One region of the Halomonas sp. WWR20 genome, then DNA from elsewhere that is predicted to be linked to it. Evidence: predicted binding sites of a transcription regulator. Region 1 holds the regulator's gene; the other holds the start of a gene.

The links. The regulator LexA, encoded in region 1, represses DNA repair genes until DNA is damaged. The targets are predictions, from matches to a motif close to TACTGTNTANNTANACAGTA.
Region 2: the regulator LexA is predicted to act here: its motif matches at 2,628-2,647, upstream of ACW4DH_RS16475 (PA0069 family radical SAM protein).

What each region holds. Positions count from the first base shown of each region.
Region 1 covers NZ_JBTRHR010000001.1:203,964-208,383, forward strand. Annotated here, with positions in the region: gene nagZ (beta-N-acetylhexosaminidase) at 1-522, opposite strand, end outside; gene ACW4DH_RS00870 (L,D-transpeptidase family protein) at 584-1,102, opposite strand; gene ACW4DH_RS00875 (TetR/AcrR family transcriptional regulator) at 1,106-1,762, opposite strand; gene lexA (transcriptional repressor LexA) at 1,972-2,616, shown strand; gene dinB (DNA polymerase IV) at 2,627-3,673, shown strand; gene ACW4DH_RS00890 (energy-coupling factor ABC transporter permease) at 3,698-4,369, opposite strand.
Region 2 covers NZ_JBTRHR010000010.1:60,997-65,416, forward strand. Annotated here, with positions in the region: gene sthA (Si-specific NAD(P)(+) transhydrogenase) at 1-835, shown strand, start outside; gene cobO (cob(I)yrinic acid a,c-diamide adenosyltransferase) at 857-1,459, opposite strand; gene ACW4DH_RS16475 (PA0069 family radical SAM protein) at 1,532-2,611, opposite strand; gene ACW4DH_RS16480 (NupC/NupG family nucleoside CNT transporter) at 2,897-4,144, opposite strand; gene ACW4DH_RS16485 (OmpA/MotB family protein) at 4,350-4,420, opposite strand, start outside.

The sequences.
Region 1 (4,420 bases):
ATGGCCGGGGAAATGCTTTCCCACCGCCACCATGCCGGCTTCGTGCAGACCTTCGATGAAGGCGCCCGCCAGCGCGCTTACCGCCTGAGGATCGGAGGCAAAGCTGCGATTACCGATAGCGGGCGAGGCATTGTCGTCGATGTCGAGCACCGGCGCGAATGACAGATCGAGCCCACATGCGGCCATTTCCATGCCAAGCAGCCATCCTGCATCCTGAGCCAGGGCAAGCGCCTCTTCCGGCGATTCCCGGTGCAGTCCCCCGAAACGAGCTGCTGGCGGCAGGCGGGTCACACCCTCGCGCAGGCGTTGCACCCGACCGCCTTCCTGGTCGATTGCCAACAGGATATCGGGGCGAATTTCGCGTACCGCACGGCTCAACTCCTGCACCTGTTCTGCGCTTTGCGTGTTGCGTGCAAACAGGATGACGCCGCCGACTTCGGGACGCGCTAGCAAGTGCCGTTCGTCCTGCGTCAGGGTGGTGCCTTCCAGATCCAGCATCACCGGGCCGAGAGGTTGGGTCATCGTCACGTTCCTGGAAAATGAAAAGGGATTCTAATCGACCCGGCCGAGCCATCACAATGCACTATAGATGCAACCAGACAGGGGTTCCCGGCACGGCCCGTTCAAAGACGTCCATTAATGCCGCGTTACGCAGACGGATACAGCCATGGGACGCAGCAACCCCCATCGGTTCGTCGGGGGGAGTGCCATGCAGGTAAATGTAGCGGCGCTGGCTGTCATTCTCGCCCCCACGATTCATACCGCGCTCCAGACCGCACAGCCACAGGATTCGCGTCAGGATCCAGTCCCGATGGGGATACTCCTGCGCCAGAGCGGTCGTGTAGATCTCTCCCGTGGGGCGACGTCCGCGAAATACACTATCCACGGGCTGGCCTGCCCCGATTGCCGCGCGGACATAATGCCAGCCTAGCGGAGTCTGTCCGCTGCCTTCGCGTTGTCCCACGCCTGCGGCACCCGTCGACACCGCATACTCTGCGCACACTTCACGTCCCCGCCATAGGCTGAGCCGCTGATGCGTGACATCGATTTCCAGCCACACGCCCCGCTCGGGAGGCAAATGCTGCAGACATGGTGTACGCATCGCTTAGCTTACCTGCTTGATTTCGGCATCCGGCAAGGGTGCGGTCATTCCCGCGACCACTACCGGGCGCAGACGGCGGATCAGTTCCCGCACGCTTACATGCTCGCCGAAATCTTTCTCGGCGATATCGCGTAAGGCATCCAGGCCGGAAAGCGTGAAGATTACCGACCCCAGCATGAAATGAAGCCGCCAGAAGCGCTCGGCATCCGGCAGATCCGGCGTCGCCCGACGTACCAGCGCTGCAAAGCGTGCGAAGACACTGCCGTAGTGCTCCTGGATGTAACGACGCAGATGACCTTGTGCCTGAGTATAGGCGAGCCCCAGCAGGCGCATGAAGGTTTTCAGACTGTTACGCTCGGCGGGCACTTCAAGCACGGTACGTGCCATGGTTTCCAGCAGGACCTCCAAGGGAATCACATCCGGGTAGCGGCTCTCGAGAGTATCCAGCGCGGCGTGGAAACGTTGGGTAAAGGGATCGAGATAGCGGGCGAAAACCGCCTGGATCAGGGACTTCTTGGAACCGAAATGATAATTTACCGCCGCCAGGTTCACCTTGGCCTTGCTAGTGATATTGCGCAGTGAAGTTTCGGCAAACCCGCGCTCGGCGAACAGCACTTCAGCGGTATCCAGAATGCGTGTCACGGTATCAGTTTGGGCCATGGGAATGCCTCGCTCCGGCCATAAACAGTTGTTTTAAACGCTATGATTCTACGCGCACAACTTTTGACTCACAATGGCAACGATTAAACGTTCCATGCCTGCCGGCACGACCGCTTTGACGGAAGAAGTTGCAGACACCGAAATACTGGATACAATCACATACTGTACAGCCGAACACTTCCAGCCCAACACAACTCCGCGGAGGTTGCATGTCCCGCCCGCTCACGCCTCGCCAGCAGAACGTCTACGATTTCATCGTCAAAACGATAAACGAATTCGGCTATCCTCCGACGCGGGCTGAAATTGCGCGAGCCTTGGGATTCCGCTCTCCCAACGCCGCGGAAGAACATCTGCGGGCGCTCGACCGCAAGGGCGTGATTCGCATGATTCCCGGCACTTCGCGGGGTATTCGCCTAGCGGCCACGGAGCTCGACACATCCGCCCCCACCAATGATCAGGGACTTCCCATTATCGGTGAGGTAGCCGCCGGGAGCCCGATTCTCGCTGCCGCTCACATCGACCGTCACTGCCCGTTGCCGCCCGATTATTTCACGCCGCGTGCCGACTACCTCTTGCGGGTGCGCGGACTGTCGATGAAGGATATCGGCATTTTCGACGGCGACCTGCTTGCCGTGCACCGCACTCAGCGTGTGCAGAATGGCCAGATCGTGGTGGCACGACTCGAGGACGAGGTGACGGTAAAACGCTTCAAGCGCGAGGGACACCAGGTCTGGCTGCTGGCGGAGAACTCCGATTTCGCCCCGATCGAAGTCGATCTGCGTCATCAGCCTCTGGAAATCGAAGGTCTAGGGGTCGGTGTGATCCGCGGCGGCGACGGTAGCGGTCTGCACTGACCTTGGCACGATGCGCAAGATTCTCCATGCCGACTGCGACTGCTTTTATGCGGCAGTGGAAATGCGTGACGCTCCGCACCTGAGCGGGGTTCCTCTGGCTATCGGGGCCAGCCCCGCGCAACGCGGTGTAGTGGCGACCTGCAACTACCCTGCCCGTGCGTTCGGCATTCATTCTGCGATGCCCACGGCAAGGGCACTGCGGCTATGCCCCGAGTTGACCCTCCTGCCACCAGACTTCGATAAATATCGCCAGGTATCGGCTCAGATCCAGAGTATTTTTCATCAGCTTACGCCCTGGGTCGAACCGCTTTCGCTGGATGAAGCCTATCTCGACGTTTCCGAAGTCACCGGCTGGCATGGCAGCGGGACCTGGATGGCCCGTTGGCTGAAACAGGAGGTTCTCTCGCGCACCGGTATTACCGTTTCCGTCGGTGTCGCCCCCAACAAGTTTCTTGCCAAGATCGCCAGCGATTGGGAAAAACCCGACGGGCTGTTCGTGATTACACCCGATGCCATGGAGGATTTCGTCAGCCGGCTCGAAGTCAAACGACTGCATGGTGTCGGTCCTGCGACGGCGGCGAAACTCGAAGGCATGGGGATACGCACCTGTACGGACCTGCGCCACCGATCTCTGGCGGCACTGACGGAGCGTTTTGGCAAGTTCGGCTATCGGCTTTTCGACCTGGCGCGAGGAGTCGATGATCGTCCCGTCAAGGTGGAGCGTGAACGCAAATCGGTCAGCGCGGAAACCACCTTCCACCAGGACCTTCCCGACCTGAATGCCTGTCGAGACGCCTTATCGTCTCTCATCGAGCGACTGAACGCGCGCCTGCAACGTCACGGCAATCCGGCCATTCACAAGCTGTTCGTCAAGATCCGTTTCGATAACTTCAGTAGCACTACGCTGGAAAGCAGCGGAGCTCTCCCCGAGCCCGAGAGATATTGGACGTTGCTGGAGAATGCCTGGCAGCGCGGTGCACGTCCCGTGCGACTGCTCGGGGTCGGTGTCAGGCTGGTGCAGGAAGACGCTACGCGACAGTTGGGTCTATTCGACTGAACTGGCCGAAATCAGGCCGAGGGATCACTTGGTATCGAGATAGCGATGGGCATCGAAAGTACGGACCCAATCCGGATGATAGGCGGCCATGATGCTGAGCAACATGCCGCTGATAAACGCCTCGGAAGGCAGCAGCATGGGCAGGAACAGTGCATATTCTCGCACTTGGCTATGCACTGTCGGATCATGGCTGCCAAGCCATGCAAAGACTATGACGCCAATCCCGGTACCCAGTAAGGAGAGCGCGGCGCCGAAAAAACCGCAAAGGAAAATGTAGATGAAATAATTGTTCGGCAGGAAGCGATCGACACCGCGCCATATACCATGTGCGATCAATACCGGTATCACTGCGGTGACCACATAGTTGACCCCCAGCAACGACCATTCGACCTTCCCCACCAGCACCATGCCGACGTTGATGGCTGCAAGCGAGAGTAATGCCAGAGGCGCGCCGAAGACCAAGGTCAGCAGTGTGGAAAGCATTAAGTGCAGGGTCAGCCAATCCACCGCCTGGGCACGTAACTGCCAGAGCAGCAAGGCGCAAACCGTGGCGCCCAACAGCCGATGCTGCAGTCCCCGCTGTTGTACCAAGGTGCGCCACGGTGCCTGCCAACCCGCCAGCATCAGAGACGCGACGGCCAGCAGAGCCGCCAGCGCCAAGCTCCATGGCGCCAGCACGGTAGCCGAAAAAGACATGCATTACCTCGCTGCCATACCACTGTGGTTAACGCACGCCGCAAAGCCACC
Region 2 (4,420 bases), on a different contig from region 1:
CGGCTCGGAGTACGCTTCTATCTTCTCGGGGCTCGGGGTCAAGGTAGACTTGATCGACATGCGTGAGCGGCTGCTTTCCTTTCTGGATGCCGAGATCAGCGATGCACTCTCCTATCACCTTCGTCAGCATGGCGTCCTAATTCGCCACAATGAAGATTATGAGAAGGTGGAGGGCGACGAGTCGGGGGTCGTGGTGCACCTGAAATCCGGCAAGAAGCTGCGTGCCGATGCCTTCCTGTGGGCCAATGGCCGTACCGGCAATACCGACGAGCTGGGACTGGACAATATCGGCCTGGAGCCCAATGGCCGAGGACAACTTCAAGTTGACGAACACTATCGTACCGCGACTCCCCATGTCTACGCGGTAGGGGATGTGATCGGATGGCCGAGCCTGGCGAGCGCCGCCTACGATCAGGGGCGGAATGCCAGCAATGAGTTGCTTGATGAGGAGTTCCGCTTCGTAAACAACATCCCCACCGGGATCTACACCATTCCCGAGATCAGTTCGGTCGGCAAGAACGAGGCAGAGCTCACGCAGGCCAGGGTTCCCTACGAAGTCGCGCGAGCCTTCTTCAAGGACACTGCGCGTGCCCAGATCACTGGCGATACCGTGGGGATGCTGAAGATCCTCTTTCACCGAGACAGCCTGGAAATCCTGGGTATCCATTGCTTCGGCGACCAGGCCTCGGAAATCGTGCACATCGGCCAGGCGGTAATGCTGCAGCAGGGCGAGGCCAACAGCCTGAAGTATTTCATCAATACGACGTTCAATTATCCCACCATGGCAGAAGCCTACCGGGTGGCGGCGCAGAATGGCCTCAATAGGCTTTTCTAATGGGTAAGGAGGCCTGGCCGATCAGTAATCGATGCCTCTTCGCGCCTGAACGCCGACGTTGAAGGCATGCTTGACCTCCTGCATCTCGGTGACGGTATCGGCCATGGCAATGAGCTCGCGGTGGGCGTTGCGCCCGGTGACGATCACCGTCTGCTCGGCGGGGCGATTGCGCAGGGCGAGCGCGACGGTGTCGATATTCAGGTAGCCGAACTTGAGCATGTAGGTGATCTCGTCGAGTACCACCAGATAGACGTCTTCATCGGCCAGTAGGCGTTCGGCCTGTTGCCATACGGCTTGGCAGGCGGCGGTGTCGGCCGCGCGATCCTGGGTGTCCCAGGTAAAGCCAGTGGCCATGATATGCACGTCGAGATTGGCATCGTCGATCAGCCGTTCGCGCTCGCCGCACTCCCAGAGCCCCTTGATGAACTGCACCACGCCCACCTTGTAGCCATAGCCCAAGGCGCGGGTCACGGTACCCCAGGCCGCAGTGGTCTTGCCCTTGCCGTTGCCGGTGAAGACCAGCAACTGACCGCGCTGCTCCTGGGCGGCGGCGACTTTCTCGTCGACGTGGGATTTTAGTTTCTGCATCGACTGCTTGTGGCGGCGGTCACGGTCGTCGTTCATCGAGGGCTCCTGAGGAAGTGGCGAAGTATGGCAAAGGGCCAGGCACAAGCCTATGCCAGCGCGTGCCATGAGTCACATCCCACTGAACAGATCGGCCTGGCGGTGCGGTGGGCGAAAGGCGCCGCAGTTCAACCCCATCTCGGCGCGCTGCCCCATCCCCAGACGACGGCTGGCCTTGGCAAAACGCTGGGCGAGTAGCTCGGCGAACACGCCCTGACCACGCATGCGCTGGCCGAAGCGGCCATCATTGTCTTGGCCGTCCCGACACTGACGTATCAGGCTCATAACCTTGGCGGCGCGTTGCGGATAATGCGTATTCAGCCAGTCTTCGAATAGCGGTGCGACTTCGTGAGGTAGGCGCAGTAGAACCCAGCCCGCCGTTAGCGCGCCATGATCGTGCGCGGCCTCCAGCAGCCGCTCCAGCTCGTGGTCGTTCAAACCGGGAATCACGGGCGCTATCAGTGCCCCGACGGGAATGCCAGCGGTGCTGAGTTCGCGCATGGTCCGAAGACGTGACGCGGGAGAGGCGGTGCGTGGCTCAAGGGTACGCTTCAACTCGGTATCCAGGCTGGTCAGGCTGATGAAGACCCGCACCAGGCGGTGCTTGGCCATTTCCACGAGCAGGTCGCGATCGCGCAGGATCAGCGCACTCTTGGTGACCAGCGTTACCGGATGGCGGCACTCCAGCAAGCATTCGAGCACGGCGCGAGTGGTTCTACGCTCGGCTTCCAACGGCTGATAGCAGTCGGTATTGCCGGAGAGATTGATCGGTCGGCAGACATAACCGGGCTTGCAGAACTCTTCGCGCAGTCGCTCGACCAAGCCGGTACGGGCAATCAGCCGTGTCTCGAAATCGAGCCCCGGCGACATGTCCCAGTAGGCGTGGCTGGGCCTGGCATAGCAGTAGATGCAGCCGTGCTCGCAGCCGCGATAGGGATTCAGCGAACGGTCGAAGCCCAGATCCGGCGAAGTATTCCACGACAGGGCGCTTTTCGCGGCTTCCGTGATGATCTGGGTTGCCAGGCGTGTCGGAGCGTCTTCCTGCCACCAGCCGTCGTCGACGCTCACGCTGATCGTAGGTGCGAAGCGATTATGCGGATCGAAGGTGGCGCCACGGCCTTTGCGGGCCATAGAGGGATGGCAGATGCTCATGAGACAGCCTTTTGGATACTGTTTATATAAACAGTATAGGCATGGCCTCGCTGCCAGCGCAACGCAGCCAAGAGCCGCGACATTTGCATGCTCGGAACGGCCCTACGATGTCGAATACCGCGTCGATCTCATGGGGACAATGATCGGGTCGATGCAACGACGGCTCAGGGCGTTCCCATAGCTCGAGTACCGGGGGCTCGACACAACGAAGTTCCACGTGACGAGATGGCAAACATCAGACGCCACGGCTGGCGAGCGAGCCGCGGCGACTGACATGGCGGGGAGTTACAGCGACAGGAACAGTCCGGCCAGAGCAGCACTCATCAGGTTGGAGAGCGTGCCCGCTGCCACGGCCTTAAGGCCCAGACGGGCGATTTCGCTGCGCCGATTGGGGGCCATCAGCCCCAGACCGCCCATCAGAATGGCGATGGATGACAGATTGGCGAAGCCGCACAATGCGAACACCACGATGGCATGCGCGTGGGGGCTCAAGGCTTCCGGAGCCGCGGCGAGGTCGGCAAAGGCAACGAACTCGTTGAGCACCAGTTTTTCGCCGAGGAAGCTGCCGGCCTGGATAGCCTCATGCCAAGGGACGCCGATGAGGAAGGCCAGCGGGGAGAACACATAGCCGAGAATCAATTCCAGCGTCAGGTCCTCAAAGCCGAACAGACCGCCGGCCCAGCCAAGCAGGTTATTGAACAACGCGATTAGCGCGATGAAGGCCAGCAGCATACCGCCGACGTTGATCGCCAACTGGACGCCTGAGGCGGCACCGCTGGCGGCAGCCTCGATGACGTTGGTGGGGCGTTCCTCAATGGGCGTTTCGACGGCTTCCTGGACACGTTGGGCGTGAGGTTGCGTTTCCGGCACGATGATCTTTGCCATCAGCAACCCTCCCGGCGCGGCCATGAACGAGGCCGCGAGCAGATACTGCAGCGGAATGCCCATGGCCGCATAGCCGCCCAGCACGCTGCCGGCGACGGAGGCCAGACCACCGACCATGATCGCGAACAGCTCGGAGCGGGTCATGTTGGCAATGAACGGGCGCACCACCAGGGGAGCTTCGGTCTGACCGACGAAAATGTTGGCGGCGGCCGACAACGATTCGGTGCGGCTGGTGCCGAGCAACTTCTGCAAGCCTCCCCCGATCAGATTGATCACCCAGCGCATGATGCCGAGATAGTAAAGCACGGCGATCAGCGACGAAAAGAACACGATGATCGGAAGGACGCGCAGGGCAAAGACGAAACCGCCGCCCCCGAACACCTCGAACATGGTATCGCTGACCAGCCCCCCGAACATGAAGTTCATGCCGGCATTGGCGCTGTCGATGACAGACTGCACCCCATTACTCAAGGTCTGCAGGCTGGCTTGGCCGAACGGGATATACAGCACGAACAGTGCCAATCCCGCCTGGATGAGCAGGGCGCCGAGGACGGTACGCAGTCGGATGGCGCGGCGGTTTTCCGACAGGGCGAGGGCGAGGAGAAGCACGACGGCGATGCCGACCAGTCCCATGAGTGTTTGCTGCATAGGGGAGCCTAAGGATTGTGGGATGAACATGGCAGTCAACGCCATCGGATCTCGCGACAGCGAATCGATAAGGTTCCGTGCCGCTGGGCGGGCATGATAACGCAGGGCACGGGGGCAGATGCCAGTTTCTCGGCGGATTGGCAGGACAATCGTCGGCTCAAGCGGAACCGGGGATCTGGTCGGATACGCCTGTTATCATAAGGGCCTAGCGGGACGGGGCATTTTCCTGCAGCACCATCTCGACGCGCCGGTTGGCGGCTCGGCCTTCGGGCGTCC